Regions from separate parts of the Kitasatospora sp. NPDC051705 genome, predicted to be linked through region 2. Evidence: predicted binding sites of a transcription regulator. Region 2 holds the regulator's gene; the other holds the start of a gene.

Region 1 (15,026 bases), on a different contig from region 2:
CCGGGTCGGCGCGGCCGACCCCACCGCCGCCACCCGGCGCACCAGCCGGTCGGCCTGCTCGGGCACCTCGTCCTCGGGGTCCTGACCGGCGGTCAGCAGCGCGGGCAGTTCGAGGCCGCGCAGCAGCACCGACTCCCCGGTCCGCTCGTCCACCGCCACCGCACGCAGGGGTCGCGGACGGTCCGTCAGCCGGTACCGCCCGCCCAGCAACTGTCCGGGACCGCCTCGCATGCCAGTTCCTCTCGCTCACCGGTCAGCCTACTGAGCGACACGCCCTAGGCTCGGAGCCATGGACTGGACCGATCTGATCGACACCGCCTTCACGGTGGCGGGCAACAGCGACCGGGCCGATGCCGTACGGACGGTCGAGGCGGCGGTCATCGGCGGCGAGAACCCGGTCGCCTCCACGGCCGGGCGCCATCCCGACCACTTCCGCAAGGGCGTGCTCGTCCTCACCACGCACCGGCTGCTCTTCCTCAAGGACGGCAAACCGCCGGTCCCGGTTCCGCTTTCGGCGGTCACCGACGCGACCGTGGCCCGGACGAAGCTGAACGGCGACGTGCTCACGGTGGTCGCGCTGACCGGCTCGCACCGCTTCGAGGACGTGGTGAAGGCCGACGTCTTCGCCGAGCAGCTCCGGGCGGCCGCCGGGCGCGCCCGCACCGTACCGGCCGCGGCCTCCGCGCCGGTCCCGGCGGAGGCCGACGCCGGCGGGCAACTCGTCGACCAGCTGGAACGGTTGGCCGCCCTGCACCGCTCCGGGGCGCTCACCGACGAGGAGTTCACCCGGGCCAAGGCCCGCCTCATCGGCTAGCGCGTGTCGTCACACCCGCGGCTGCGGGGCTCCGAAGACGAACCCTAGGCCCTGCCGCCGGCCTGCCGGTGCCGACGCGGCGGGCGGCGGCGGCCGGATCCGGCTACGGCGCCGGCTGGAAGGTGGCGAAGGCCGTGTCCCGGGCCTGGGCGTTGGCCGGCGCGGCCCAGTCCGCGTCCGGGGTGATCCAGTAGATGGCGTACCCGTACTTGGCCGGGTTCCCGGTCACGAAGCCGCGGTTGAGCGAGTGGGTCCGCGGCGAGCCGCTGATCCACTCCCAGTCCGCGGCGTTGGTCCACTGCCGGTAGGTGATCGCCGCCAGGTTGACCCGCTGGTAGTTGGTGACCTTGCCGCGCAGTCCCGGCTCGGATTCCTGCCAGTCCGCGACGGCGCTGGGGCCGGGGGTGGTGGTCCACTCGATGGTCAGGGTGCTGCCGTTGCCCTTGAAGATCCGGCGGACGCCGTCCGAGCCGGCCGGCTGCAGCCAGTCCGGCAGGACGACCGAGAAGCCGGTCGAGTCCTTGTACTCGTGGTAACCGGCCGGCACGGCGGCCCCGGACGGGGTCGGCGTGGGGGTCGGGGTGGGCGTCGACGCCGCGGTGGCGGCCGACGGCGTGGTGGCCGGCGCGGCGCCCGTGGCGCCCGTGGCGGGCGGCGGCGTCTCCCCGGCCGGCGTACCGGGCGCCGGAGTGCCGGGGGCGGGGCTGCCCGGGGCCTGGGTGCCGCCGGCCGGCGCGGGTTCGGCGGGCGCCGTCCCGGTGCCGGACGCGCCGGTGCCCGGCCCGTCCGACGTGGTGGCCACGACCGGCGAGGTGGCGCCCGCGCCGTGCGCGGACTCGCCCTTGCCGCCGCCGACGGCCTGGACCACCGCGATCACCCCGGCGATCAGCAGCAGCACCAGCACCACCGTGACGACGGCCAGCCGCCGCCGGCCGTTGCGCGGGTCGGCGCCGGCCGCCTGGGTCGCGCCCAGGGTCCACTCGCTGGTCACCGGCCGGATCGGCTCGGTCTCCGGCGGCGCGGCGGGCGGCGCGGCAGGCGTCGGCGCGGGTTCCGCGGCCGGCTCGGCGACGGGCGCCGGCAGGACCGCCGCGGGCTTCTCCTCCTTGGCCCGGCTGCCGACCCGGACGGTCCCCAGCAGCCCGCCGACGGGCCGCTTGCGGACCTCCTCGGCCTTCACCGCGGGCTCCTCGGCCCGCTCGGGCTCCGCGGCCGCGGCGGCCGGCTCCTCCGCCGGCGCCGTGACGGGCACCGCGTGCTCGGTGGTCGACTCGGCCTTCGCGGTGGACTCGGCGACCACCCGCTTCAGCATCGACCGGGTCTGCGAGGCGTCCAGCCGCTCGGCCGGGTCCTTGGCCAGCAGGCCCTCGATCACCGGCCGCAGCGCCCCGGCGTTGACGGGGGCCGCCAGCTCCTCGGTCATCACCGCGGTCAGGGTGGCCAGGGCCGAACCCCGGTCGTACGGCGGGCGGCCCTCCAGCATCGCGTAGAGCGTTCCGCCCAGCGACCACAGGTCGGCCGGCGGGCCGGGCTTCTGCCCGCGGGCCCGCTCGGGGGATATGTAGGAGGGCGCGCCGACGAGCATGCCGGTGGAGGTCACGGAGGCGTCGCCCTCGACGCTGGCGATGCCGAAGTCGGTGAGCACGACCCGGCCGTCCTCGCCGATCAGCACGTTGGACGGCTTGACGTCGCGGTGCAGGATGCCGAGCGCGTGGGCGGCGCTCAGCACGCCCAGCACGTCGAGCGCGATCTCGGCGGCGCGGGCGGGCTCGAGCGGCCCGTCCTCGCGGATGACGTCGGCCAGCGAGCGGGACTCGACCAGCTCCATGACGATCCACGGCCGGTCGTCCTCCTCCACCACGTCGAAGACGGTGACGGCGGAGTTGTGCCGGATCCGGGCGGTCGCCTTGGCCTCGCGCAGCGTCCGGACGATCAGCCGGTGCTTCTCCTCCTCGTCGACGCTGGCGTTCATCCGCAGTTCCTTGACCGCGACGGTCCTGCCCAGCATCTCGTCCTCGGCGCGCCAGACGGTGCCCATGCCACCGCGCCCGAGCACGCCGTTCAGCCGGTAGCGGCCGGCCAGGAGGCGGCCGGTGGAACCCTGCGCCTGGGTCATTCGGAACGTTCCCCCATGTGCTGCTGGCGGTCGTGGTGACGGCGTGTCGGCCCGCCTCAGGCCGAACGCCGAAGCCTCCATCATCCCCTGTCCCCGGGGCCCGCGACCACCCGGCCCCCGTCCCAAGCCGGGACATAGCGGAAGCGGTGCGGCGCTCCGTGCCCGATCTGTGATCGAAAACTCGCCAAGATCTGTTCGAGACACTGCTACCGTTCGGCAGCTCGTAGTCTTCCCGGGGGGATCCGACGTCCATGACCGCACCCGCTCCGGGCGCTGACGGCCAGTCGGGACGGCCGCGCACCGCCCAGCACTACTCGGTCGCGCCGGCCATGGAGGCCCCGGAGGGCTACGTCGCGCCCGGGATGCCCGGTGCGCCGGTGGCCGGATACGACCCGGCCCCCCGGGTCCGGCACGCCCGCCCGCGCCGCCGCACCGCCCTGGCGGTCGCCCTGGCCGTCCTCGCCGGGCTGATCGGCGGTCTGGCCTACGGCTGCGCGCCGCTGCGGGCCGCGGACAGCCTCGGCTGGCTGGCCATCGCGCTCGCCGCCCTGGTCTCCCTGCCGCTGGGCCTGCTCGGCGGCCGCAGCCGGGTGCTTCCGCTGCTCGGGTCGCTGCTCTCGGCCGGTTCGCTGCTGATCGGCCAGCTGACGGTCCAGCTCCGCCGGGTGCACGCGGCCGGCCCGGGCCCGCGCGGGCTGCCGCACGAGGCGCTGGCGCACTGGCGCGCCGAACTGCGCACCCTCGACCTGGCCTTCTACGGCATCGCGGTGGTCGGCGGCTTCCTGCTCACCCGCCGCACCGTCAACCGGGGCTGACCACGGGTCGGGGCCCCGGACGCGCCGGAGCCCCCGCCGGCGTGCCGGCGGGGGCCCGGGAGCGGACCGGGGGCGGTGCTCAGCGGTGGTGGAGCGCCGGGTTGACGGTCACCTCGACCCGCTGGAACTCCTTGAGCTCGGTGTAGCCGGTGGTGGCCATCGCGCGGCGCAGCGCGCCGAACAGGTTCATGGTGCCGTCGGGGGTGTGCGAGGGGCCGGTCAGGATCTCCTCGGTGGTGCCGACCGTGCCGAGGTCGACGCGCTTGCCGCGCGGCAGCTCCTCGTGGACGGCCTCCATGCCCCAGTGGAAGCCCTTGCCGGGCGCGTCGGTGGCCCGGGCCAGCGCGGCACCGATCATCACCGCGTCGGCGCCGCAGGCGACGGCCTTCGGGATGTCGCCGCTGTAGCCGACGCCGCCGTCCGCGATCACGTGCACGTAGCGGCCGCCGGACTCGTCCATGTAGTCGCGGCGGGCCGCGGCCACGTCGGCGACGGCGGTGGCCATCGGCACCTGGATGCCGAGCACGTTGCGGGTGGTGTGGGCGGCGCCGCCGCCGAAGCCGACCAGCACGCCGGCCGCGCCGGTGCGCATCAGGTGCAGGGCCGCGGTGTAGGTGGCGCAGCCGCCGACGATCACCGGGACGTCCAGCTCGTAGATGAACTGCTTGAGGTTGAGCGGCTCGGCGCCGCTGGAGACGTGCTCGGCCGAGACGGTGGTGCCGCGGATGACGAAGACGTCGACGCCGGCGTCCACGACGGCCTTGGAGAACTCGGCGGTGCGCTGCGGCGAGAGGGCGGCGGCGGTGACCACGCCGGAGTCGCGGACCTCCTGGATCCGCTGCTTGATCAGCTCGGCGCGGATCGGCGCGGAGTAGATCTCCTGCAGGCGGCGGGTCGCGGCGGCCTCGTCGGTGATCGTGGCGATCTCGTCGAGCAGCGGCTGCGGGTCCTCGTAGCGGGTCCAGAGGCCTTCCAGGTTCAGCACGCCGAGACCACCGAGGCGGCCGATGGCGATGGCCTGCTGCGGCGAGACCACGCTGTCCATGGGGGCGGCCAGGAACGGCAGCTCGAAGCGGTAGGCGTCGATCTGCCAGGCGATCGAGACCTCCTTCGGGTCCCGGGTACGGCGGCTGGGGACGACGGCGATGTCGTCGAAGGAGTACGCCCGTCGGCCGCGCTTGCCTCGCCCGATCTCGATCTCAGTCACTTCGAGCCCTTCTGGTTTGTTGCTCATGCCCGCCGGGTCACCCCGGCCGCACCCAGTATCCCGCACCGGGGGTGCCCGCGCCCCGAGGGCCCGGACCCCGGACAGGCCGGAGGGCCCGCCGTACGGCGGGCCCTCCGGTTCTCAGCGGTCCAGCGGCTCAGCGCGCCGAGTAGTTCGGCGCCTCGACGGTCATCTGGATGTCGTGCGGGTGGCTCTCCTTGAGGCCCGCCGAGGTGATCCGGACGAACCGGCCCTTGCTCTCCATCTCGGCGATGGTGGCGGCGCCGACGTAGCCCATGGTCTGGCGCAGGCCGCCGACCAGCTGGTGCAGCACGGCCGACAGCGGGCCGCGGTACTGCACCTGGCCCTCGATGCCCTCGGGGACGAGCTTGTCGTCCGAGGCCACCTCGGCCTGGAAGTAGCGGTCCTTGGAGTACGAGCGGCCCTGGCCGCGGGACTGCATGGCGCCCAGCGAGCCCATGCCGCGGTAGGACTTGAACTGCTTGCCGTTGATGAACAGCAGCTCGCCCGGGGACTCCTCGCAGCCGGCCAGCAGCGAGCCCAGCATCACGGTGTCGGCACCGGCGGCCAGGGCCTTGCCGATGTCGCCGGAGTACTGCAGGCCGCCGTCGCCGATGACCGGCACGCCGGCCGCCCGGCAGGCCACCGCGGCCTCGTAGATGGCGGTGATCTGCGGGACGCCGATGCCGGCGACCACGCGGGTGGTGCAGATGGAGCCGGGGCCGACGCCGACCTTGACGCCGTCCACGCCGGCGTCGATCAGCGCCTGGGCGCCGTCCCGGGTGGCGACGTTGCCGCCGACCACGTCGACGCCGACGGCCGACTTGATCTTCTCGATCCAGGCCAGCGCGTTGTGGCTGTGCCCGTGCGAGGTGTCCACCACGAGGAAGTCCACGCCCGCCTCGACCAGGGCCTGGGCCCGGTCGAACGCCTCGGCGCTGGCGCCCACGGCGGCACCGACCAGCAGACGGCCCTCGGCGTCCTTGGCGGCGTTCGGGTACTTCTCGGCCTTGACGAAGTCCTTGACGGTGATCAGGCCCTTGATCCGGCCCTCGTCGTCGACCAGCGGCAGCTTCTCGATCTTGTGGCGGCGCAGCAGCGCCATCGCGTCCTCGCCGGAGATGCCGACCTTGCCGGTGATCAGCGGCATCGGGGTCATGATCTCGCGGACCTGGCGGGTGCGGTCCGACTCGAAGGCCATGTCGCGGTTGGTGACGATGCCGAGCAGCTTGCCGGCCTCGTCGGCGATCGGCACGCCGGAGATGCGGAACTTGGCGCACAGCGCGTCGGCCTCGGCCAGCGTGGTGTCCGGGCCGACGGTGATCGGGTCGGTGACCATGCCGGACTCGGAGCGCTTCACCAGGTCGACCTGGTTGGCCTGGTCCTCGACGGACAGGTTGCGGTGCAGCACGCCGACGCCGCCCTGGCGGGCCATCGCGATGGCCATCCGGGCCTCGGTGACCTTGTCCATCGCCGCGGAGAGCAGCGGGATGTTGACGCGGACGTTCCGGGAGATCCGCGAGGAGGTGTCCACCTCGTTCGGCAGCACCGCGGAGGCCCCGGGCAGCAGCAGGACGTCGTCGAACGTGAGCCCGAGCATGGCGAACTTCTCGGGTACGCCTGCGGCGTTGTAAGACATTTCGGGGGTACCTTCCGTGGCCGGCCTAATCCGCTCACGCCCTGAGGGTGGGGGCGCGTTCATCGCTCACTCGCGCAGACCGCCGAAAGCCGGGTGGTTTTGGAGGAACCTCCAGGAGAACCGCACACTCACCCGCGAAACTTTGGCAACCCGCCCAGGCGCCGATACCCCATGGTACTGGCACCGGGAATGTGTCCTCGTGTGCCCTTGACAACACCGGGCGCCGCCGTCCCATTCCGGCGGGCCCGACGGCTCAGGAGGACTCCTCCGCGAGCGCCCGCAGCCTGCTGAGCGCGCGGTGCTGCGCCACCCGGACGGCGCCGGGCGACATCCCCAGCACCTCGCCGGTCTCCTCCGCCGACAGCCCGGCGGCCACCCGCAGCAGCACCAGCTCGCGCTGACGGGCCGGCAGGTTGGAGAGCAGCTCCTTGGCCCAGGCCGCGTCGCTGCTCAGCAGCGCCTGCTCCTCCGGGCCGAGCGCCTCGTCCGGCACCTCCGGCAGGTCGTCCTGCGGCATCACGGTCGAGCCGGGCCCGCGCATCGCGGCCCGCTGCAGATCGGCGATCTTGTGCGCGGCGATGCCGTAGACGAAGGCCTCGAACGGCCTCCCCTGGTCCTTGTAGCGGGGCAGCGCGCACAGGACCGCGACGCAGACCTCCTGCGCGACGTCGTCCACGTGGTGCCGGGCCCCACCCGGCAGCCGGACGAGCCGGCCGCGGCAGTAGCGCAGCGCGAGCGGGTGGACGTAGGCGAGCAGGGCGTCGATGGCCGGGCCCTCACCGCGGACGGCGGCCGCGACGAGCTCGCCCACCAGCGGCGAACTCCCCGTGCCGAGCACCGGGGGCCGGTCGGGGCCCGGGTCCGAGCCCGGACCGCCCGGGTCGGCGTACGACGGACCGCCACCCGGGGCGGAGGGCTCGGCCTCCACCGGGTCCGCCTGGCCGGCCGCGCCGGCGACGTCGTCGCGCATCGGTCCATGGTGCCTGGTCGATCGGGAAAACGCGGCACCGCGTCCGGAGTTGTGCACCGGAACGTTATGCGCTGCGGCGCCGTACGGCGTGCCGCCGCGCACCACCGGCCCCTCCTGCACCGTGCCGCCTCCCGCCCCGCCGAGGTCGGCGGTCCCGTCCGTCGCGCCGTCCGCCGAGTGTCCTGCGGCTGCGTGGTTCGCCGCAGTGCCTGTCCGCTGGTCCCCGAGGTGCTCCACTCCTCCATGGTGCAACCTCGGGACCGTAACGTCACACGCCCGTACGGCGTCCGCCCCGGGAACCACCGGCGGCGCGCCGCACCCGGCGGCGCCGGCGGTGGTCAGCGGACCAGGCCCCAGCGGAAGCCCAGCGCCACCGCGTGCGCGCGGTCGGAGGCCCCGAGCTTCTTGAACAGCCGCCGGGCGTGGGTCTTGACGGTGTCCTCGGACAGGAAGAGCTCGCGGCCGATCTCGGCGTTGCTGCGCCCGTGGCTCATGCCCTCCAGCACCTGGATCTCACGCGCCGTCAGGGTGGGGGCGGCACCCATGTCGGGGCTGCGCAGCCGGCGCGGCGCGAGGCGCCAGGTCGGGTCGGCGAGCGCCTGGGTGACGGTGGCCCGCAGCTCGGCGCGCGAGGCGTCCTTGTGCAGGTACCCGCGGGCGCCCGCGGCGACCGCGAGCGCGACGCCGTCGAGGTCCTCGGCGACGGTGAGCATGATGATCCGCGCGCCCGGATCGGCGGACAGCAGCCGCCGGACCGTCTCGACCCCGCCGAGGCCGGGCATCCGGACGTCCATCAGGACGAGATCGGAGCGGTCGGCCACCCAGCGGCGGAGGACCTCCTCCCCGTTCGTCGCGGTGGTGACCCGGTCCACCCCGGGTACGGTCGCGACGGCGCGGCGAAGCGCCTCGCGGGCGAGCGGGGAATCGTCGCAAACGAGAACGGAAGTCATGACCGTCGTCCTCCGCAGCTGATCCGCGTCACGTTGAGCCTCCTGGCTGGTACGAACCTCTCCGACACGGCCGATCGGCGACAGAGTCCGTGCTGATCGCCTCAACTTCCCCGCGATCGTTCCCGACGTCCGGCGCCCGCTAACCGCCTCCGCACTTCCAACGACCGTCACTCGAATGAGTTACGGCCTTCAGGGCCATCTCCACCACTGTACGTGGCCAACTCATTACCGATCAGCCGCATCGCGGTGCACACGCCGCACTTTTGCGCAGCTCGCGCGCGGTGGGCGTACGACCCGCACACCGGTGCGGAGCCTCGCGCGCCCGTCGGCCACCCGATTGCCACGTCCGCGCCCGTCGAAGTCATTGCCCACTTTGCCCGTTTTTATAGCTTTCGTATGGTCATTGACTGTTGTGCAACTCTGTGGGTGACTTGTCCATGGAGTTGCCGTAAGTCATATTTCCAGGTGTCCACACCAGTGCATCGACGCCCCGCCGCGCACCCGGCAGCAGCCGGCCGAGCGCCGGCCCACGGGGGGCGAGCCTCTGAAGGGAATGAGCCATGGCAGATTTCTCCCGCCTCCCCGGCCCCAACGCGGACCTGTGGGACTGGCAGCTCTCCGCAGCCTGCCGTGGCGTGGACAGCTCGCTCTTCTTCCACCCCGAGGGCGAACGCGGGGCCGCGCGGAGTTCGCGCGAGGCCAGCGCCAAGGAGGTCTGCATGCGCTGCCCGGTGATCACCGAGTGCGCGGCGCACGCGCTCGCCGTCCGCGAGCCGTACGGCGTCTGGGGCGGGATGACCGAGGACGAGCGCGAGGAGATGCTGGGCCGCTCCCGGCACCGGCTGGTCGAGGTCCCGCTGACCCCGCCGGCCATCGCGCAGCGCTAGCCCCGCCTCGACGGCCTGCCGTGAAGAAACGTTTCTTCGCGGCGCCTCAGGCTGCTCCACCCCGCTCCCGGGGCACCCGGGGCCGCCGCGGGGCCGCCGGGCCTCAGCGGCCGGCCGCCCCCGCCAGGCGCTCCAGCATCAACGCCACGGCCGGCACCTCGGCCAGGTCCGGCAGGGTCAGCGCGACCACCTGCCGCACCGCCGGCGCCCCCGCGGCCGTCCGCACCGGCACCGTCGACACCCCGTCGGGGCGCACCGACTCCAGTGCCAGCCGGGGCAGCACCGCCACCCCCAGCCCGGCCGCCACCAGGCCGACCACCGCCGGGTAGTCGTCGGTCGCGAAGTCGATCCGCGGCTCGAAGCCCGCCCCCGCGCACAGCTCCACCAGGTGCCCCCGGCACTGCGGGCAGCCTGCGATCCACTGCTCCTCCGCCAGCTCGGCCAGCCCCACCGGCCCGCCGCGGCCCGCCAGCGGGTGCGCGGCGGGCAGCAGCCCCACCAGCGGGTCGTCGAGCAGCGGGGTGACCACCAGATCGGACCAGTCGGTGCCGGCGCTCAGCTGCTGCGCCTCCAGGTTGGCCTCGGCCCGCGCCTCGCGCGGCGTCCCGTGGGCGGGCGCCGGCAGCGCCGCGGCACCGTTCGACTGCGGGTACCGGAAGGCCAGCGCGATCTCGCACTCACCGCCGCGCAGCATCGCCAGCGACTCCGGCGGCTCCGCCTCGACCAGCGACACGCGCACCCCCGGATGGCCGTCCCGCAGCCGGGCGACAGCGGGCGGCACCAGGGTGGAACTCGCGGTCGGGAACGAGACCAGCCGCACCCGCCCGGCCCGCAGCCCGGCGATCGCGGCCACCTCCTCCTCGGCCGCGGAGAGCCCGGCCAGGATCCCGGTGGCGTGCTTGAGCAGCACCCGCCCGGCCTCGCTGAGCTGCATGCCCCGGCCCGAACGGACCACCAGCGGAGTGTCCACCGACTTCTCCAGGGCCTTCATCTGCTGGCTGATGGCGGGCTGCGTGCACCCCAGCTCGCGGGCGGCGGCGGAGAAGGAGCCGGTGCGGGCGACGGCACGCAGGACGCGCAGGTGGCGGGCCTCGATCATGCCTCAGTTATAAGGCAATCTTTGCTGTGCGCAAAATTCTACTGATAGTTGAAGGATGGAACACAGCCGGAAGGCCAACGGCCGACGGCCCCGCCCCGAGCCCTCCTCCCGCGAGCGGGCGAAAACACAGCCGGAAGGCCCGGCCGCGCCCCGTGAGGGGTGCGGCCGGGCCTCCGGTCAGACGGTTCGGGCGTCAGTGCGAGTGGCCGTGGCCGCCGTGGGAGTGACCGTTGTCGGCCTCCTCCTCCTTCTTCTCCACCACGAGGGTCTCGGTGGTGAGCAGCAGGGAGGCGATCGAGGCGGCGTTCTCCAGGGCGGAGCGGGTGACCTTGACCGGGTCGATGACGCCGGCCTTCAGCAGGTCGCCGTACTCGCCGGTGGCCGCGTTGTAGCCGTGGCCGGTCTCCAGCTCGGCGACCTTGTGGGTGATGACGTAGCCCTCGAGGCCGGCGTTCTGGGCGATCCAGCGCAGCGGCTCGTGCAGCGCCTTGCGGACGACCGCGACACCGGTCGCCTCGTCGCCCGACAGGCCCAGGCCGTCCTCCAGCACCTTGGCGGCGTGGACGAGGGAGGCGCCACCACCGGCGACGATGCCCTCCTCGACCGCGGCGCGGGTCGCCGAGATGGCGTCCTCGAGGCGGTGCTTGCGCTCCTTCAGCTCCACCTCGGTGGCGGCGCCGACCTTGATGACGCAGACGCCGCCGGCCAGCTTGGCCAGGCGCTCCTGCAGCTTCTCGCGGTCCCAGTCGGAGTCGGTCGCGGCGATCTCGCCCTTGATCTGGGCGACGCGGCCGGCGACGGCCTCGGCGTCACCGGCGCCGTCGACGACGGTGGTCTCGTCCTTGGTGATGGTCACGCGGCGGGCGGTGCCCAGCACGTCCAGGCCGACCTGGTCGAGCTTGAGGCCGACCTCCTCGGAGATGACCGTGCCGCCGGTCAGGGTGGCCAGGTCGCCGAGGATCGCCTTGCGGCGGTCGCCGAAGCCCGGGGCCTTGACGGCGACGGCGTTGAAGGTGCCGCGGATCTTGTTCACCACGAGGGTGGACAGCGCCTCGCCGTCGACGTCCTCGGCGATGATCAGCAGCGGCTTGGAGGCCCCGCCCTGCAGGATCTTCTCCAGCAGCGGCAGCAGCTCCTGGATGGAGGAGATCTTGCCCTGGTTGATCAGGATGTACGGGTCCTCGAGGACCGCCTCCTGACGCTCCGCGTCGGTGACGAAGTACGGCGACAGGTAGCCCTTGTCGAACTGCATGCCCTCGGTGAAGTCCAGCTCCACGCCGAAGGTGTTCGACTCCTCGACGGTGATGACACCGTCCTTGCCGACCTTGTCGATCGCCTCGGCGATCAGCTCACCGACCTGGGTGTCCTGCGCGGAGAGGGACGCGACGGCGGCGACGTCGTCCTTGCCCTCGATCTCGCGGGCGACGGACAGCAGGTGCTCGGAGACGGCGGCGACGGCCTTGTCGATGCCCTTCTTCAGGGCGGCCGGGCCGGCACCGGCGGCGACGTTGCGCAGGCCCTCGTTGACCAGGGCCTGGGCCAGCACGGTGGCGGTGGTGGTGCCGTCACCCGCGACGTCGTTCGTCTTGGTGGCGACCTCCTTGACGAGCTGCGCGCCGAGGTTCTCGTACGGGTCGTCCAGCTCGACCTCACGGGCGATGGTGACACCGTCGTTGGTGATGGTCGGGGCGCCGAACTTCTTGTCGATGACGACGTTGCGGCCCTTGGGGCCGATGGTCACCTTGACGGTGTCGGCCAGCTTGTTGACACCGCGCTCCAGCGAGCGGCGGGCGTCCTCGTCGAACTGCAGGATCTTCGCCATGTTCCCTATTCCTTCGGGGCTGCGACCGGCCCACCGGTCGCCGGATTACGTGAACCAACGACCACGCCCCGGGCCACTGTCACGAAGTGACACGGATCCGGGGCGGGTCGGGACGACTTACTTCTCGATGATGGCGAGAACGTCGCGGGCGGAGAGGACGAGGTACTCCTCGCCCTGGTACTTCACCTCGGTGCCGCCGTACTTCGAGTACAGGACGATGTCACCGACGGCGACGTCGAGCGGCAGACGCTGGCCATCCTCGAAGCGGCCCGGGCCGACGGCCAGGACGACGCCCTCCTGGGGCTTCTCCTTGGCGGTGTCCGGGATAACCAGGCCGGAGGCCGTGGTGGTCTCGGCGTCGAGCGGCTGGACCACGATGCGGTCCTCAAGCGGCTTGATGGCAACCTTGCTGCTGGTGGTCACGTCCGAGCTCCCCTTCGGAGATTACGGGGTTTCTAACGGGTAGGAGCGAACCTGCGGGCCTGCCGTCGCGGGGGTCAGGCACGCGTCTTCGCGTTAGCACTCCCCCAGTGGGGAGTGCCAAGGACGACCATAGGCCCGTGTTAGCACTCAGTCAACCAGAGTGCCAACGGCGCGCCCGCGGATCCCGGCAACGGACGGGTGGTCGTACACATGTGCGGCCGGGGAGGCCGGGGAGGCGTCGCCCGGCCCGCTGCCCGGCGCCGTGCCGGTCACCGCCTTCCTGCTCCGCGGCGGCCGGTCCGAAACCGCCGGGCGCCGACCGGGATCCGGGTCGGCGCCGGCGCCCGGGCCCGCCCCGCCCTCCCGCTCCGCCGCGGCTGGCCGGGATCCGCGGGGTTCCTCCGGAACCGGTCAGAATGGGCCCGTGGACACCGAGAACCTCCAGCCCCTGCTGACCGCCGAAGGCCAGGCCCTGCTCGCCGAGCTGCGCGAGTTCGCGCCCGAGGAGGAGCTGGCGCTGGCCACCCGGCTGCGGCGGGGGCACCCGGCGGAGCTGGTGTCGGCGGCGTTCGGACAGGCCCGGCTGCGGCAGCGGGCGCGGGCGAAGTTCGGGGCGGACGCCGACCTCATGTACTTCACGCCCAACGGCGTCGAGCAGTCCACCCGGCGCAGCGTGGCCGAGTGGCGGGCGCGCCGCTTCGCCGACCTGGGCGTCCGGCGCCTGGCCGACCTGTGCTGCGGCATCGGCGGGGACGTCCTGGCGCTGGCCCGGGCCGGCATCGAGGTGCTGGCCGTCGACCGGGACCCGGCGGCCTGCGCGGCCACCGCCGCCAACGCGGCCGCGCTGGGCCTGTCCGACCTGGTCCGGGTGGAGTGCGCGGACGTCGCCGACGTGGACGTGACCGGCTACGACGCGGTGTTCACCGACCCGGCCCGGCGGACCGCCCGCGGCCGGGTGTTCGACCCCGAGGCGTACGCCCCGCCGCTGTCCTGGGCGATCGAGGCCGGGCGCCGGACCCCGATCGGCGCGCTGAAGGTCGCCCCGGGCATTCCGCACGAGGCCGTCCCGGCCGACGCCGAGGCGGAGTGGGTCTCCGACCACGGCGACGTCAAGGAGGCGGTGCTCTGGTTCGGCACCGGGGCCTCCCGACCGCACCGCGCCACCCTGCTGCCGCAGGCCGCCAGCCTGACCGGCGGCGACCTGCCCGACCCGCCGGCCGGCCCGGTCGGGCGCTACCTGTACGAGCCGGACGGCGCGGTGATCCGGGCCCACCTGGTGGCCGAGGTGGCCGAGCAGGTGGGCGGCCGGCTGATCGACCCGAAGATCGCCTACCTCACCTCGGACCGCCTGGTCCCCACCCCGTACGCGCACGCCTTCGAGCTCACCGACGTGCTGCCGTTCCACATCAAGAAGCTGAAGGCGCTGCTGCGCGAGCGCGGGGTCGGCACGGTGGTGATCAAGAAGCGCGGGATGGCGATCACCCCGGAGGAGCTGCGCCGCCAGCTCAAGCCCTCGGGCCCGAACTCCGTCACGGTGATCCTCAGCCGCACCGACCACGGCCCGCTGATGATGCTCGGCCACCCGGCCTGACGGGCCGCCGGGCGGCTCCCGGACGGCTCCTAGGAGGCCGGGGGCTGGATGTAGTCCTCCAGCCGGGCCACCGAGAAGCCCTGCTCCTGGATCCGGGCCAGCAGGTCGGCGAACATCTGGGTCATCGTGGCGCCCTTGAGCTCCTTGGGGCCACGGAAGTGCGCCAGGATGATGTCACCGGACTTCAGCTTCTTGTCGGCCGCCTGGTACTGCATGTCGTGGATCTGCATCGACTCGCGCCACAGCACGATCGCGCGCGGGCCGCACTGCTGCACCGAGGTGTTCAGGGTCGGCGTGTTGGCGCCGTCGCCGAAGGGCGGGCGGAACAGCAGCGGGGCGGTGCCGTACTGCTGGGTGAGCGCGGCCTGGTCGTCGCAGATCTCGGACTTCTGCTTCTCCGGCGGGATCTTGCTCATCACCGGGTGGCTGACGGTGTGGTTCTGGATGTGGTTGCCCAGGGCCTGCAGCGGCTTGAAGTAGCCGTAGTCGTTCTTGACGATGTCCTTGGTCAGGAACATCGAGATCGGCACCTTCAGCTCGGTCAGCATCTCGACGAACTTCGGGTCCTTCTCGGCGCCGTCGTCGATGGTGATGAAGACGACCTTGTCGCTCGTCTTGATGTCGCTGAACACCGGTACGGTGCCCGTCCGTTCGAGCTTGACGGGCTTGTCG
Region 2 (15,026 bases):
CCCGTCGGCGGTGACCGCGGTGACGGTGGCCTGCTCGTGGACGGTGACGCCGAGCCGGTCGAGGGCGCGCAGGACGTGGGCGCGGCCCCTGGGCGAGTAGATGCCGCCGACCTGCCCGGCGGCGACGATGTGCACCCGCCACTGCGGGTGGCTCTCGGCGAGTTCGGTGGCCAGTTCGATGCCGGTCGGTCCGCCGCCGACCACGGCCAGGGTGCCGGGCCGGTCGGCCGTGCGCAGCCGGTGGTCGATTTCGGCGGCCTGCTCGGCGGAGTACGCGTGCTCGGCGGCGCCGGGGACGTCGTGCCAGGCGGTGCGGCTGCCGAGGGCGTAGACGAGGGTGTCGTAGCCGAGGGTGGTGCCGTCGTCGAGCCGGACCCGGTGGTCGGCGAGGTCGATCCCGACGGCCCTGGCCCGCCGGTGGTCGACCTGCCGGCCGCGGACGAGGTGGCCGATGGTCGGCCACTGCCGGCCGTGACCGGCCGCCGTCTCGTGCAGGCGGACCCGGTGGAGCAGCCGCTCCTCGGGTGCGACCAGGGTGACGGGGCGCCGCTTCCCGGCGCGCTTGGCGACGCTGAGGCCCGCGTAGCCGGCTCCCAGTACGACGATCCGCTGGTGGGTGGTGGTGCCGCTCATCTCGTCCGCCTCCATTCGGTGCGCCCGCGCGGAGCGCTGTTCGGGAGGGGGACGACGCGGCCGGCGGGAGTGTGACGGTGACCCGTGTCACATCCCGGCCGGGCCGCCGTCACGCACGCCGGCCGGGCCCGGGCCACACGCCGGCCGGGCCGCCGTCACGCACGCCGGCCGGGCCGCGGTCACACGCCGACCGGGCCGTCGTCACACGCCGATCGGGTCGATGTGGCCCAGCTTCTCCGGGTTGACCACCACGTACGCCTGGGTGATCCGTCCGTCGGCGACGTCGAGGGCGACCACGCCGCCGACGGTGCCGGTGGCCTTCTCGTACCAGACGATCCCCGGCTCGCCGTTGACCTGGGCGAAGCCGAAGCCGTGGTCGGGGGTGGACCACTTGGTGACCAGTCCGACCACCAGCCGGGCCACGTTCCAGGCGCCGAGGACGGGGCGGGCGGCGGCGCGGACGATGCCGCCGCCGTCGGCGTGCCAGACCACGTCCGGGTCGAGGACCTCCAGGAGGGCCTGGAGGTCGCCGCGTGCGGTGGCGGCGGCGAAGGCCTCGACGGCCTGGCGGTGCTCGGCCGGGTCGGCGCCGGTGCGCCGACCGCCGTCGCGCACCCGCCGGCGGGCCCGGGAGGCCAGCTGCCGGGTGGCGTCGGGGGTGCGGTCGAGGGAGGTGGCGATCTCGTCGAAGCCGACGGCGAAGACGTCGTGCAGCACGAACGCGGCCCGCTCGGCCGGGGTGAGCTGCTCCAGCACGGTGAGCAGCGCGAGCGAGACGGACTCGCCGCGTTCGGCCAGGTCGGCGGGGGAGTCGGGGGCGGAGGCGTAGGAGACGGACGGCTCGGGCAGCCACTCGCCGTAGTAGGCCTCGCGGCGGGCCCGGGCGGAGCCGAGCTGGTCGTAGCAGAGCCGGGTGACGACGGTGGTCAGGAAGGCGCGCGGGTCGTGGACGGCGGTGCGGTCGGCGGCCCGCCAGCGCAGCCAGGCGTCCTGCAGGACGTCCTCGGCGTCGGTGAACGAGCCGAGCAGCCGGTAGGCGACGGAGCCGAGGTAGCGCCGGTTCGCCTCGAAGGCGTCCGGCGCGCGGTCGCCGCCCGTGTCCCCGTCCGTGTCGTCTGCCGTGTCGTGCGCCGTGTCGCCGACCCCGGCGCGGGCGGTCCCGGTACCGGCGGTCCCGCCCCGGGCGGTCGCGCCGCCGGGCTCGCCGCCGGTCCCGCCCGTCCTGCCCGTCCCACCGGCCGTGTCGTCGTCACCGGCGGCCCTGGCCGCGTCCTCGGAGATCACGGGCCCACGGTAGCGAAGCCGGTGCGGAACGCGAAGGGCCGGGGCGGTGGAGTCCCGCCCCGGCCCTCCGGCCGTCCCCCGTGCCCGTCCGGGTCAGTCCACCTCGGCCACGGCCTCCGCGAACTGCGCCTGGTACAGCCGCGCGTACGCGCCGTCGGCGGCGATCAGCTCGTCGTGGGTGCCCTGTTCGACGATCGAGCCGTTCTCCATCACCAGGATCACGTCGGCGTCCCGGATGGTGGAGAGCCGGTGGGCGATCACGAAGCTGGTGCGGCCGGTGCGCAGCCGGGCCATGGCCCGCTGGATCAGCACCTCGGTGCGGGTGTCGACGGAGCTGGTCGCCTCGTCCAGGACGAGGATCGACGGCTGGGCGAGGAAGGCCCGGGCGATGGTGATCAGCTGCTTCTCGCCGGTGCTGACGCCGGTGCCCTCGTCGTCGATGACGGTGTCGTAGCCGTCCGGCAGGGTGCGCACGAAGCGGTCGACGTGGGCGGCCCTGGCGGCCTCGACGACCTGGTCGCGGGTGGCGCCCTGGGCGCCGTAGGCGATGTTGTCGGCGATGGTGCCGCCGAACAGCCAGGTGTCCTGGAGCACCATGCCGATGCCGGAGCGCAGCTCCTCGCGGGACATCGCGGAGATGTCGACCCCGTCGAGGGTGATCCGCCCGGAGCTGACCTCGTAGAACCGCATCAGCAGGTTGACCAGGGTGGTCTTGCCGGCGCCGGTGGGGCCGACGATGGCGACGGTCTGGCCGGGTTCGACCTTGAGCGACAGGTCCTCGATGAGGGGCTTGCCGGGCTCGTAGCGGAAGGACACGTCCTGGAAGGCGACCCGGCCGTGGACGGTGTCGGGGCGTTCGGGCATGGCCGGTTCGGGGGTCTGCTCGGGGGCGTCCAGCAGTTCGAAGACGCGCTCGGCGGAGGCGACCCCGGACTGCACCAGGTTGGCCATGCTGGCGACCTGGGTGAGCGGCTGGCTGAACTGCCGCGAGTACTGGATGAACGCCTGGACGTCGCCGATGGACAGCGCGCCGCTGGCGACCCGCAGGCCGCCGACGACGGCGACCAGCACGTACTGCAGGTTGCCGATCAGCATCATCGCGGGCTGGATGATCCCGGAGATGAACTGCGCCCGGAAGCTGGAGGCGAACAGCGCCTCGTTGTGCTCGCGGAAGGTCTCGGCGGACTCGCGCTGGCGGCCGAACACCTTCACCAGGGTGTGGCCGGTGTACATCTCCTCGATGTGGGCGTTGAGCTGGCCGGTGGACTTCCACTGCTGGACGAACTGCGGCTGCGCCCGCCGGCCGACCTTGGCGGCGACGACCACCGACAGCGGCACCGAGACCAGGGCGATCACGGCGAGCAGCGGGGAGATCCAGAACATCATGGCGAGCACGCCGACCACGGTGAGCAGCGAGTTGACGACCTGTCCCATGGTCTGCTGCATGGACTGGCCGATGTTGTCGATGTCGTTGGTGACCCGGCTGAGCACCTCGCCGCGGGGCTGCTTGTCGAAGTAGCTGAGCGGCAGCCGGGAGAGCTTGGCCTCGACGTCCTGGCGCAGCCGGTAGCCGGCCCGCTGGATGGCCGTGGTGGCCAGCCGGCCCTGGGCGATGCCGAACACGGCGGAGGCGACGTAGATGGCCAGGACCCAGAGCAGGACGGTGCCGATGGCGCCGAAGTCCATGCCCTGGCCGGGGGTGAAGTCCACGGAGGAGAGCAGGTCGGCGACGCCGCCCTGGCCCTGGGCGCGCAGCCCGTCGACGACCTGGGTCTTGGAGGTGCCGGGTGCGAAGCGGGCGCCGACGACGCCGGCGAAGATCAGGTCGGTGGCGTTGCCGAGGATCTTGGGGCCGACGACGGCGCAGCCGATGCTGACGACGCCGAGCGTCAGCACGCCGGAGAGCAGGGCGCGTTCGGGGCGCAGCAGGGCGAGCAGGCGCTTGCCGGAGCCCTTGAAGTCCATGGACTTCTCGGTGCCCTGGCCGCCCATGAAGCGGCCCGGGCCGGCCGGGCCGCGGCGGGCGGCGGCGGCCTGCGAGTCGCTGGGGAGCTCGCTGCCGGCCGCAGCGGGCCCGCGGCCGGGCGCCTTGCCCAGGTCGGGGGCCTCGCCCGGGTCGGTCTGGTCCTCGGGGGCCTTGTCGGGGGCCTTCTCGGGGGTGGTCACGCCGCCTCCTGCTCGGTGAGCTGGGAGAGCACGATCTCCCGGTACGTCGGGTTGTCGGCCATCAGTTCGCGGTGGGTGCCGGTGCCGACGACCGCGCCCTCGTCGAGGACGATGATCCGGTCGGCGTCGCGGATGGTGGAGACGCGCTGGGCGACGATCAGCACGGTGGCGTTCGAGGTCTCGCGGGCGAGGGCCTTGCGCAGCCGGGCGTCCGTCGCGTAGTCGAGCGCGGAGAAGGAGTCGTCGAAGAGGTAGACGTCGGGCTTGCGGACGAGGGCGCGGGCGATGGCGAGGCGCTGGCGCTGGCCGCCGGAGACGTTGCCGCCGCCCTGGGAGATGGGGGCGTCCAGGCCTTCGGGGAGCTTCTCGACGAAGTCCTTGGCCTGGGCGATCTCCAGGGCGTGCCAGAGCTCCTCGTCGGTGGCGTCGGGCCGGCCGTAGCGGAGGTTGCTGGCGACGGTGCCGGAGAACAGGTAGGGCTTCTGCGGGACGAGGCCGATGCACTCGGCGATCGCGTCGGCGGCGAGTTCGCGGACGTCGACGCCGTCCAGCAGGACCTGTCCCGAGGTGGCGTCGAACAGCCGGGGGACGAGGCCGAGCAGGGTGGACTTGCCGCTGCCGGTGGAGCCGATGACGGCGGTGGTCTCGCCGGGGCGGGCGGTGATGTCGACGCCGCGCAGCACGGAGGCCTCGGCCCCGGGGTAGCGGAAGTCGACGTCGCGCAGTTCGAGGTTGCCGCGGCGCAGCACCTCGGTGACGGGGGCGGCGGGCGGCACGACGCTGGAGGAGGTGGCGAGCACCTCGTCGATGCGTTCGGCGCAGACCTCGGCGCGCGGCACCATCATGAACATGAAGGTGGCCATCATGACGCTCATCAGGATCTGCATCAGGTAGGAGAGGAAGGCGGTGAGCGCACCGATCTCCATGCCGCCGCTGTCGATCCGGTGGGCGCCGAACCAGAGCACGGCGACGCTGGAGACGTTCACCACCAGCATGACGGCCGGGAACATGAAGGACATCAGCCGGCCGACCTGGAGGGCGACGTGGGTGAGGTCCCCGTTGGCGCCGGCGAAGCGGGCCTGCTCGTGGTCGTCCTTGACGAAGGCGCGGATGACCCGGATGCCGGTGATCTGTTCCCGCAGGACGCGGTTCACCGTGTCGATCCGCTCCTGCATGCTGCGGAACTTGGGGCGCAGCGAGCGCACCAGCAGGATGACGACGACGGCGAGGAGCGGGATGACGGCGAGCAGCAGGCCGGACAGCGGGACGTCCTGGTTGAGCGCCATGATGATGCCGCCGACGCACATGATCGGGGCGGCGACCATGAGCGTGAAGCTCATCAGGGCCAGCATCTGGACCTGCTGGACGTCGTTGGTGGTGCGGGTGATGAGCGAGGGGGCGCCGAACTGGCCCATCTCGCGGGAGGAGAAGGTCTGCACCCGGTCGAAGACGGCGGCGCGCACGTCCCGTCCGAAGGCCATCGCGGTGCGGGCGCCGTAGTAGACGGCGCCGATCGAGCAGACGGCCTGGACGAGGGTGACGCCGATCATCACGCCGCCGACGCGCAGGATGTAGCCGGTGTCGCCCTTGACCACCCCGTCGTCGATGATGTCGGCGTTGAGCGTCGGCAGGTAGAGCGCGGCGAGGGTGGACACCAGCTGGAGGGCGACCAGCAGGGCGATCGGTCGGGTGTAGGGGCGCAGGTACGCCCTGAGCAGTCTGATCAGCACTGGCACACTCTTGTCGTCGGCGGGTGGATTCGCACCCCAATTCTCGGTCTTTGGTGCACTCGTACAGGCGATTCACGGGGTGCGAGCCGGAGGTTTGTCCAGTCCTTTGCCGAATCGCCCGGCGGGCCCGGTTGTATCGTTCACGCGGGCCCGGTCGTCAGGTCGGCGGGGGCCCGGTCGTACGGTCCGCGCCGGCCCGTTCCCGCGGGTCGGGCGGGGGTCGCGGGGCGGACACCGGCGCCGCGGGGGCGTGCCAGCTGGCCTCGCCCCCTTACGGAATGACCGGTTTCCCCCTAGGCTGCTGATTGCCCCCTTGTTACTCGCCGGTACCGAACAGGTGAACCGGGGGCCCGGCGACCGCCCCCACGGACGCCGCGACAATCCCTCAGACGGCCACCCGCCCCCGGAGGTCCTCGTTGAGTTCCGCGCAGTCCCTGATCGACTCCGGCAGTGCCGACATCGTCGCCGGGCGTCCCGCCTCCGTCGCCCACCTGTTCCTGGAGCGGGTCGCCCTGACCCCGAACGGCGAGGCCTACCGCTACCCGGCCCCGGTCGACGAGCAGGCCGCGGACAGCGCCCCCGGCGCCGAGCAGTGGCGCTCGCTCACCTGGGCGCAGACCGCCACCCGGGTCAAGGCGGTGGCCGCCGGTCTGATGGCGCTGGGCATCCAGCCGGAGGACCGCGTCGCCCTGGCCGCCTCCACCCGGCTCGAGTGGGTCATCGCCGACCTCGGGAACATGTGCGCGGGCGCCGCCACGACGACCGTCTACCCGAGCACCAACGCCGACGAGACGGCCTTCATCCTATCCAACTCGGGCTCCAGAGCGCTGTTCGCCGAGAACACCGCCCAGCTGGCCAAGGCCGTCGACCAGATCGGGCAGCTGCCCGACCTGCGCACGGTCATCCTCTTCGACGGGCCCGAGCCCGGCGCCGAGGCCCCCGCCACCGGCGGCCTGGAGGTGCTCACCCTCGCCGAACTGGAGCAGCGCGGCGCGGCCTACCTGGAGGAGCACCCGGACGCCGTCGAGAAGGCCGTCGCCGCCCTCGACAAGGAGCAGCTGGCCACCCTCATCTACACCTCCGGCACCACCGGCCGCCCCAAGGGCGTGCGCCTGGTGCACGACTGCTGGGCGTACGAGGGCCGGGCCCAGGAGGCCAGCGGACTGCTGCGCTCCGACGACGTCCAGTTCATGTGGCTGCCGCTGTCGCACGTCTTCGGCAAGACGCTGATCTCCGGGCAGATCGCCACCGGCCACGTGATGGCCGTGGACGGCCGGGTCGACCGGATCATCCACAACCTGCCGGCCATCCGGCCGACCGTGATGGCCTCGGCGCCGCGCATCTTCGAGAAGGTGTACAACGGCATCGCCGGCCGGGCCCGTGCCGAGGGCGGGGCCAAGTACAAGATCTTCCTGTGGGCCGCCAAGGTCGCCCGGGCCCACGCCCGGGCCGTGCAGGAGAGCCGGATCGCCACCGGCACCGGCACCGCCCCGCTCGGGCTGCGGCTCCAGCACGCCCTGGCCGACAAGCTCGTCTACGCCAAGATCCGGGCGGCCTTCGGCGGCCGGCTGCGCGGTGCCGTCTCCGGCAGCGCCGCCCTCGCCCCCGAGATCGGCTACTTCTTCCTCGGCGCCGGCGTGCCGATCCTGGAGGGCTACGGGCTCAGCGAGACCAGCGCCGGCTCCTGCGTCAACCGCGAGGAGGACGTCCGGATCGGCACCGTCGGCCGCGCCCTGCCCGGCACCGAGGTCCGGATCGCCGAGGACGGCGAGATCCTGCTGCGCGGCCCCGGCATCATGCGCGGCTACCACGACCTGCCGGAGAAGACCGCCGAGGTGCTGGAGGCCGACGGCTGGTTCCACACCGAGGACATCGGCGAGCTCAGCGCCGACGGCTTCCTGCGGATCACCGACCGCAAGAAGGACCTGTTCAAGACCTCCGGCGGCAAGTACGTCGCGCCCAGCGAGGTCGAGGGCAAGTTCAAGGCGGTCTGCCCGTTCGTCAGCAACATCCTGGTGATCGGCAACGGCCGCAACTACTGCACCGCGCTGATCGGCCTCGACGAGGCGGTCATCATGCCGTGGGCGGCCGAGCACGGCATGGCCGGCCGGTCCTACGCCGAGGTGGTCGCCGACCCGCAGGTGCACCAGCTGATCGAGGGCTTCGTCAAGCGGCTCAACGCGGACCTGCAGCGCTGGCAGACGATCAAGCGGTTCCACCTGCTGCCGCGTGACCTCGACATCGAGCACGGCGAGCTCACCCCGAGCCTGAAGATCAAGCGCCCGGTGGTCGAGCGGACCTACGCGGACGCCGTCACCGCGATGTACGCGGGCGCCAACGAGGCCTGAGCCACCCGCCCCGTACGGTCCGCGCCCGGTCGCGGGCCGTACGGGGGCGCGGGCCGCACGGGATACCCGGGCCGTACGGGACAATGGGGTCATGCCCTCCGCACTCCCCGACGGCGATCCGGTGCCGTCCGACGGTTCCCTGCCCGCGCACGCCCTGACCGGGCTCGGCGAGCGGCCGTTCGGTTTCTACCTGCACGTGCCGTACTGCGCCAGCCGCTGCGGCTACTGCGACTTCAACACCTACACCGCCACCGAGCTGCGCTCCTCCGGGGCCGTCGCCTCCCAGGAGACCTACGCGGACAACGTGGTCGCCGAGATCCGGCTGGCCCGCAAGGTGCTCGGCCCGGTCGACCTCCCCGTGCAGACGGTCTTCCTCGGCGGCGGCACCCCCACCCTGCTGCCCGCCCGGGACCTGGTGAAGATGCTCACCGCGCTGCGCGAGGAGTTCGGGCTCGCCCCGGACGCCGAGGTCACCACCGAGGCCAACCCGGAGTCCGTCGACCCGGCCTACCTGGCGGAGCTGCGCGAGGGCGGCTACAACCGGATCTCCTTCGGCATGCAGAGCGCCCGCCCGCACGTCCTGCAGCTGCTCGACCGCCACCACACGCCCGGCCGCCCCGAGGCCTGCGTCGCCGAGGCCCGCGGGGCCGGCTTCGAGCACGTCAACCTGGACCTCATCTACGGGACCCCGGGCGAGTCCGACGACGACTGGCGGGCCTCCCTGGACGCCGCGATCGGCGCCGGACCGGACCACGTCTCCGCCTACTCCCTGATCGTCGAGGAGGGCACCCGGCTGGCCGCCCGGGTCAAGCGCGGCGAACTGCCGATGATCGACGACGACGTGCACGCCGACCGCTACCTGATCGCCGAGCAGGCGCTCGCCGCCGCCGGCTACTCCTGGTACGAGGTGTCCAACTGGGCCACCACCCCGGAGGGCCGCTGCCGCCACAACGAGCTGTACTGGACCGGAGCCGACTGGTGGGGCGCCGGCCCCGGCGCGCACAGCCACGTCGGCGGCGTGCGCTGGTGGAACGCCAAGCACCCGGCCGCCTACGCGCAGGCCCTCGCCGAGGGCCGCACCCCCGCGCAGGCCCGCGAGGTCCTCACCGAGGAGGACCGCCGCGTCGAGCGCGTCCTCCTGGAACTGCGCCTCGCCGAGGGCATCCCCCTGGAGCTGCTCACCGCCGCGGGCCGCCGGGCCGCCGACCGCCACCTCGCCGACGGCCTCCTCGCCGCGGGGACGTACGCCGACGGCCGCGCCACCCTGACCCTCCAGGGCCGGCTGCTCGCCGACGCGGTCGTGCGTGACCTGGTGGACTGACGGCCGTTAACGTGGTGTCAGCCGTCGGAGGGAGCGCGCAGTGACCGCCATCGATGACCGGATGACGGGGATCTTCGAGAACCTGGAGGTCCCGGAAGGCGTCAAGGCCGAGCTCATCAGGGGGGAAATCGTGATGACGGCCGGGCCGGACATGGTCCACAACCTCATCATCGAGTCCATCGTCGACCAGATTCCCCGTGGCCGCTGGCACCGGCTCCAGACCCAGGACGTGGCGTTCCCCGCGGACGGCAGCGAGCCGCAGCCCGACCTGGTGGTGATCGAGCGGGGCGCCGTCGAGGGCCCCGGGCGTCTGGTCCCCGCACCGGCGGTGACGCTCGTCGTCGAGGTCGTCTCGAGGACGAGCGTCCACCGCGACTACCACGTCAAGCGGGAGATCTATGCCGGGGGGATGATCCCGGTCTACCTGATCGTCGATCCGACGAAGGGCGAGTGCCTGATGCTCACCGAGCCGCGCACGGCGACCGCCTCGGGCGTTCCGGACTACTGGTCCGGGCGCACCACCAAGTTCGGGGACCCGATCCCCGTGGACGTCCTGGGGATGACCCTGGAGACCGGTGAGTTCGGAACGCTCTGATCCGGACGTCAGTCCGGGAGGGTCACGAAGTCGATGAGCTCCTCGACGCGGCCGAGGAGCTCGGGCTCCAGGTCCTTGTAGCTGTTCACCCGGGACAGGATGTGCTTCCAGGCGGCGGGGGTGTCCGCCGGCCAGCCGAGGCGGCGGCAGGTGCCCTGCTTCCAGTCCTCGCCGCGGGGGACGTCGGGCCAGGCGGGGATGCCGACCGAGGAGGGCTTCACGGCCTGCCAGACGTCGACGTACGGGTGGCCGACGACCAGGACGGCGTCGCCGGTGACCCGGGCGGCGATCCGGTGCTCCTTGGTGCCGGGGAGCAGGTGGTCGACCAGGACGCCGAGCCGCCGGCCGGGGCCGGGGGCGAACTCGGCGACGATCGCGGGCAGGTCGTCCACGCCCTGCAGGTACTCGACGACCACGCCCTCGATGCGCAGGTCGTCGCCCCACACGCGTTCGACCAGTTCGGCGTCGTGCCGGCCCTCGACGTAGATCCGCGACTCGCGCGCCACCCGGGCCCGGGCGCCGGGGACGGCGACCGAGCCGGAGGCGGTGCGGCCGGGCGTGCGGGCGGGGGCGGGGCCGGCCGGGCGGACCAGGGTGACCACCCGGCCGTCCAGCAGGAAGCCGCGCGGCACCAGGGGGAACACCCGGTGCTTGCCGAAGCGGTCCTCCAGGGTGACGGTGAAGCCCTCGGCGGTCTTCTCGCAGCGCACCACCGCGCCGCAGAAGCCGGTGGCCGCCTCCTCGACGACCAGGTCCCGGTCGGCCGGCACCTCCGGGGCGGGGGTCTGCTTCTTCCACGGCGGGGTCAGGTCGGGTCCGTACTGGCGGCTGCGCATGCAGGCGACTATAGGGAGTGCGGACGGACCGTCAGAGTCCGGGCGCGCCCCAGACCGGGAACCAGCGGCTGAGGTCCTTCTCCAGCCGCAGGTCGTTCCCGAGCAGGGCGTTGACCTGCAGTTCGAGCGGGCTGTTGCGCCGCTCGCCGCCGCCGGGCATCGGCGCGAAGGGGTAGAAGGTGCCGCGCTTGTACAGGTAGACGAGGGCGAGCGACCGGCCCTGCGGGTCGCGGAAGCCCACCAGCGAGCAGAGCAGCTGCGGCCCGAAGCCGTTCCCCTCCAGCTCGCTGTTGACCGCGTGCAGGTCGTTCACCAGCTCGGGCAGCTCCTCGGGGGTGTGCCGGGCGAGCAGCCAGGAGTAGCCGTAGCCGTCCTTGGAGGCCTCCACCGGGACGCCGCCGCGCTCGGTGTCGGCGTCCAGCAGCTCCCGCACCTGCTGCTCGACCTGGCCGAAGGCCGCGCCCTCGACGGCGGCGAAGCACACCGAGCCGAGCCCGGTGGGGGTGAACCCGGCCCCGGCCTCCAGGGTGAGGGCGGCGGACGGCACGCCGAACAGCTGGTCGAGGTCGGGCTTGACGGGCTTGGTGCGGCCGAACAGGGCGTCCAGGATTCCCACGGTGGTCCTTTCGCGTCGAGGCGGAGGGGTGGCGGGGCGGAGGGGTGACGAGGCGGCGGGCCGGTGAGGCGGCGCGGCGGCGGTGGGCGGGGGAGCCCCGCGGTCAGCGGCCGAGCTGCTCGGAGATCTTCGCCAGCTGGTCCAGCCGCTTCTCCAGCGTCGGGTGGGTGGAGAACAGCTGGGCGGCGGTCTCCCGGGCGCCGAGCGCGGGGGCGAAGTAGAAGGCGTTGTAGGGCTGGGCCTGGCGCAGGTCCTTGCTGGGGATGGCGGCGATCTGCCCGGTGACCTTGGTCAGGGCGGAGGCCAGGGCGCTGGGCCGGCCGGTGAGCTGGGCGGCGGCGCGGTCGGCGGCGAGCTCCCGGTAGCGGGAGAGCAGCCGGGTGAGCAGGAAGCTGATGGCGTAGACGACCATCGACACCAGCGGGATGATCAGGGCGACGATGGCCGCGTTCTGGTCGTTGTTGTTGCGGCCGCCGCCCATGAAGCCGCCGTACACCGCGATCCGGGTCATCGCGCCGGCGAGGACGCCGAGGAACCCGGCGACGGTCATCACCGCGACGTCCCGGTGGGCGACGTGCGACAGCTCGTGGGCGAGGACCCCTTCGAGCTCCTCGGGCTCCAGCCGGCGCAGCAGCCCCGTGGTGACGCAGACCACGGCGTTCTGCGGGTTGCGGCCGGTGGCGAAGGCGTTCGGCATGTCGTTGTCGGCGACCGCCACCCGGGGCTTGGGCATGTCCGCGAGGGCGCAGAGCCGGTCGATGGTGCCGTGCAGCTGCGGGTACTGCTCCGGGCTCACCTGGTGGGCGCCCATCGCCCGCTCGGTGATCTTGTCGCTGAACCAGAACTGGGCCACGAACAGCCCGCCGGAGATGAGGACGATCAGTGGCCAGGCGCCGCGCAGGAGCGCGATCAGCAGGCCGGTGAAACCGACGTACAGCAACCCGATCACGAACATCGTCACGACCATGCGGCCGGTCAGACCGCGGTCGGGCGCGAAACGGGTGTGCTGGCCCGAGCTCGACATCGCTTGCTCCTCCATTCGCCGTCGCTTCCGATGCTGCCACCCGGACGGCCCCACGGCACCACCCCCGCGCCGGGAACTGCGGGCAGGATCACTCCGGCCGGGCCGTTCCTGCCTCAAGGCCCGGGCCTTACACTGGCAGGTACGGTTCTGGCACTCGTAGGTTCAGAGTGCCAGGGCGGTCACCGGATCCGGGGCCTTCCCGGAGCGGTCGGCAGCATCTGTGACACAGACGGACAACGTGCGAAGACGGAGGTGTGTGCCCCATGGCCGGTGAGATCCGCCAGCTGGACGACCGCAAGCTCGCCGTGCTCCGCGCGATCGTCCAGGACTACGTGGGGACCGAGGAGCCGGTCGGCTCCAAGGCCCTGGTGGAGCGGCACAACCTCGGGGTCTCCCCGGCGACCGTGCGCAACGACATGGCGGCGCTGGAGGAGGAGGGCTACATCCACCAGCCGCACACCAGTGCCGGGCGCATCCCCACCGACAAGGGCTACCGCCTGTTCGTCGACAAGCTCGCCGAGATCAAGCCGATGAGCGCCCCCGAGCGCCGGGCGATCCGGCACTTCCTGGACGGCGCCGTCGACCTGGACGACACCGTGGCCCGCACGGTGCGGCTGCTCGCGCAGCTGACCCGGCAGGTCGCGGTGGTGCAGTACCCGTCGCTGTCGCGCTCCACCGTCCGGCACATCGAGCTGGTCGCCCTCGCCCCGACCAAGGTGATGCTGGTGCTGATCACCAACACCGGCCGGGTCGAGCAGCGGATGGTGGACTGCCCGGGCACCGTCGGCGAGACGGTCCTGGCGGACCTGCGGGCCCGGATCAACGCGCGGGCCGCCGGCCAGCGGCTGCCGGACGTGCCGGGGTTCCTGGAGGAGCTCCCGGCGATGTTCGAGCAGGCGGACCGGCCGACCGTCACCACCGTCCTGGCGACGCTGTTCGAGGCGCTCGCCGAGCAGAACGAGGAGCGGATCATGCTGGCCGGCACGGCCAACCTGACCCGCTTCGGCCACGACTTCCCGCTCACCATCCAGCCGGTGCTGGAGGCCCTGGAGGAGCAGGTCGTCCTGCTCCGCCTCCTGGGTGAGACCGCGGACGCCGGGATGACGGTCCGGATCGGGCGCGAGATCGCCTACGAGGGGCTGAATTCCACCTCGGTGGTGTCGGTCGGTTACGGTTCGGGCGACGAGAGCGTGGCCAAACTGGGTGTGATCGGTCCGACCCGGATGGACTATCCGGGCACAATGGGGGCGGTGCGTGCGGTGGCGCGGTACGTGGGTCAGATCCTGGCCGAGTCGTAGCAATCGACCGCCGTTGCACGGGTAACGGCGGTGTCCAGTCGCAGCACTTCTACAGGCGGAACAAGCGGAGCATTTGGTGGCCACGGACTACTACGCGGTACTCGGCGTCCGACGGGATGCGGGGCAGGACGAGATCAAGAAGGCGTTCCGGCGCCTGGCACGCGAACTGCACCCGGACGTCAACCCGGACCCGAAGACGCAGGAGCGGTTCAAGGAGATCAACGCCGCCTACGAGGTGCTCTCCGACCCGCAGAAGCGCCAGGTCTACGACCTCGGCGGCGACCCGCTGTCCCCGGGCGGCGGCGCGGGCGCGGGCGGCTTCGGCGCCGGCGCGGCCGGATTCGGCTTCTCGGACATCATGGACGCCTTCTTCGGCGCCGCGGCCGGCCAGCGCGGACCGCGCTCGCGGACCCGGCGCGGGCAGGACGCCATGATCCGGCTGGAGATCACCCTGGAGGAGGCCGCGTTCGGCACCACCAAGGAGCTCCAGGTCGACACGGCGGTCACCTGCACCACCTGCAGCGGCGAGGGCGCGGCCCCCGGCACCTCCGCGCAGACCTGTGACATGTGCCGCGGCAAGGGCGAGGTCTCCCAGGTCACCCGGTCCTTCCTGGGCCAGGTCATGACCTCCCGCCCCTGCCCGCAGTGCCAGGGCTTCGGCACCGTCGTGCCGACCCCGTGCCCGGAGTGCGCCGGCGACGGCCGCGTGCGCGCCCGCCGCACCCTGACCGTCAAGATCCCGGCGGGCGTCGACAACGGCACCCGGATCCAGCTGGCCGGCGAGGGCGAGGTCGGCCCCGGCGGCGGCCCGGCCGGCGACCTGTACGTCGAGATCGCCGAGACCACCCACACCGTCTTCCAGCGGCGCGGGGACGACCTGCACTGCACCGTCACCATCCCGATGACGGCGGCCGCGCTCGGCACCCAGGTGCCGCTGCAGACCCTCGACGGGCTGGAGGAGGTCGACATCCGGCCGGGCACCCAGTCCGGGCAGTCGATCCCGTTGCACGGGCGGGGCATCACCCACCTGCGCGGCGGCGGCCGCGGCGACCTGATAGTGCACGTCGAGGTGCAGACGCCGACCAAGCTCGACGCCGAGCAGGAGGAGCTGCTGCGCCGGCTCGCGGTGCTGCGCGGCGAGGAGCGGCCGGCCGGCCAGTTCGCGCCGGGCCAGC

The links. The regulator HrcA, encoded in region 2, represses chaperone genes, less so after heat shock. The targets are predictions, from matches to a motif close to TTNGCACTCNGNNNNNCNGAGTGCNAA.
Region 1: groES (co-chaperone GroES) is a predicted target of HrcA. The motif match lies at 12,904-12,930, and genes of this name have one in related genera.

What each region holds. Positions count from the first base shown of each region.
Region 1 covers NZ_JBITCO010000005.1:145,738-160,763, forward strand. Annotated here, with positions in the region: gene ACIA8Q_RS08805 (protein kinase) at 1-231, opposite strand, end outside; gene ACIA8Q_RS08810 (SHOCT domain-containing protein) at 290-814, shown strand; gene ACIA8Q_RS08815 (serine/threonine-protein kinase) at 918-2,930, opposite strand; gene ACIA8Q_RS08820 (hypothetical protein) at 3,182-3,745, shown strand; gene ACIA8Q_RS08825 (GuaB3 family IMP dehydrogenase-related protein) at 3,825-4,952, opposite strand; gene guaB (IMP dehydrogenase) at 5,110-6,612, opposite strand; gene shbA (RNA polymerase sigma factor ShbA) at 6,866-7,582, opposite strand; gene ACIA8Q_RS08840 (response regulator transcription factor) at 7,921-8,532, opposite strand; gene ACIA8Q_RS08845 (WhiB family transcriptional regulator) at 9,093-9,419, shown strand; gene ACIA8Q_RS08850 (LysR family transcriptional regulator) at 9,523-10,518, opposite strand; gene groL (chaperonin GroEL) at 10,712-12,340, opposite strand; gene groES (co-chaperone GroES) at 12,458-12,763, opposite strand; gene ACIA8Q_RS08865 (methyltransferase domain-containing protein) at 13,188-14,354, shown strand; gene ACIA8Q_RS08870 (polysaccharide deacetylase family protein) at 14,384-15,026, opposite strand, start outside.
Region 2 covers NZ_JBITCO010000003.1:134,621-149,646, forward strand. Annotated here, with positions in the region: gene ACIA8Q_RS05490 (FAD-dependent oxidoreductase) at 1-633, opposite strand, end outside; gene sigJ (RNA polymerase sigma factor SigJ) at 835-1,917, opposite strand; gene ACIA8Q_RS05500 (ABC transporter ATP-binding protein) at 2,011-3,909, opposite strand; gene ACIA8Q_RS05505 (ABC transporter ATP-binding protein) at 4,080-5,813, opposite strand; gene ACIA8Q_RS05510 (long-chain fatty acid--CoA ligase) at 6,230-8,161, shown strand; gene hemW (radical SAM family heme chaperone HemW) at 8,253-9,482, shown strand; gene ACIA8Q_RS05520 (Uma2 family endonuclease) at 9,523-10,077, shown strand; gene ACIA8Q_RS05525 (DUF3097 domain-containing protein) at 10,086-10,913, opposite strand; gene ACIA8Q_RS05530 (hypothetical protein) at 10,945-11,529, opposite strand; gene htpX (zinc metalloprotease HtpX) at 11,633-12,553, opposite strand; gene hrcA (heat-inducible transcriptional repressor HrcA) at 12,817-13,851, shown strand; gene dnaJ (molecular chaperone DnaJ) at 13,928-15,026, shown strand, end outside.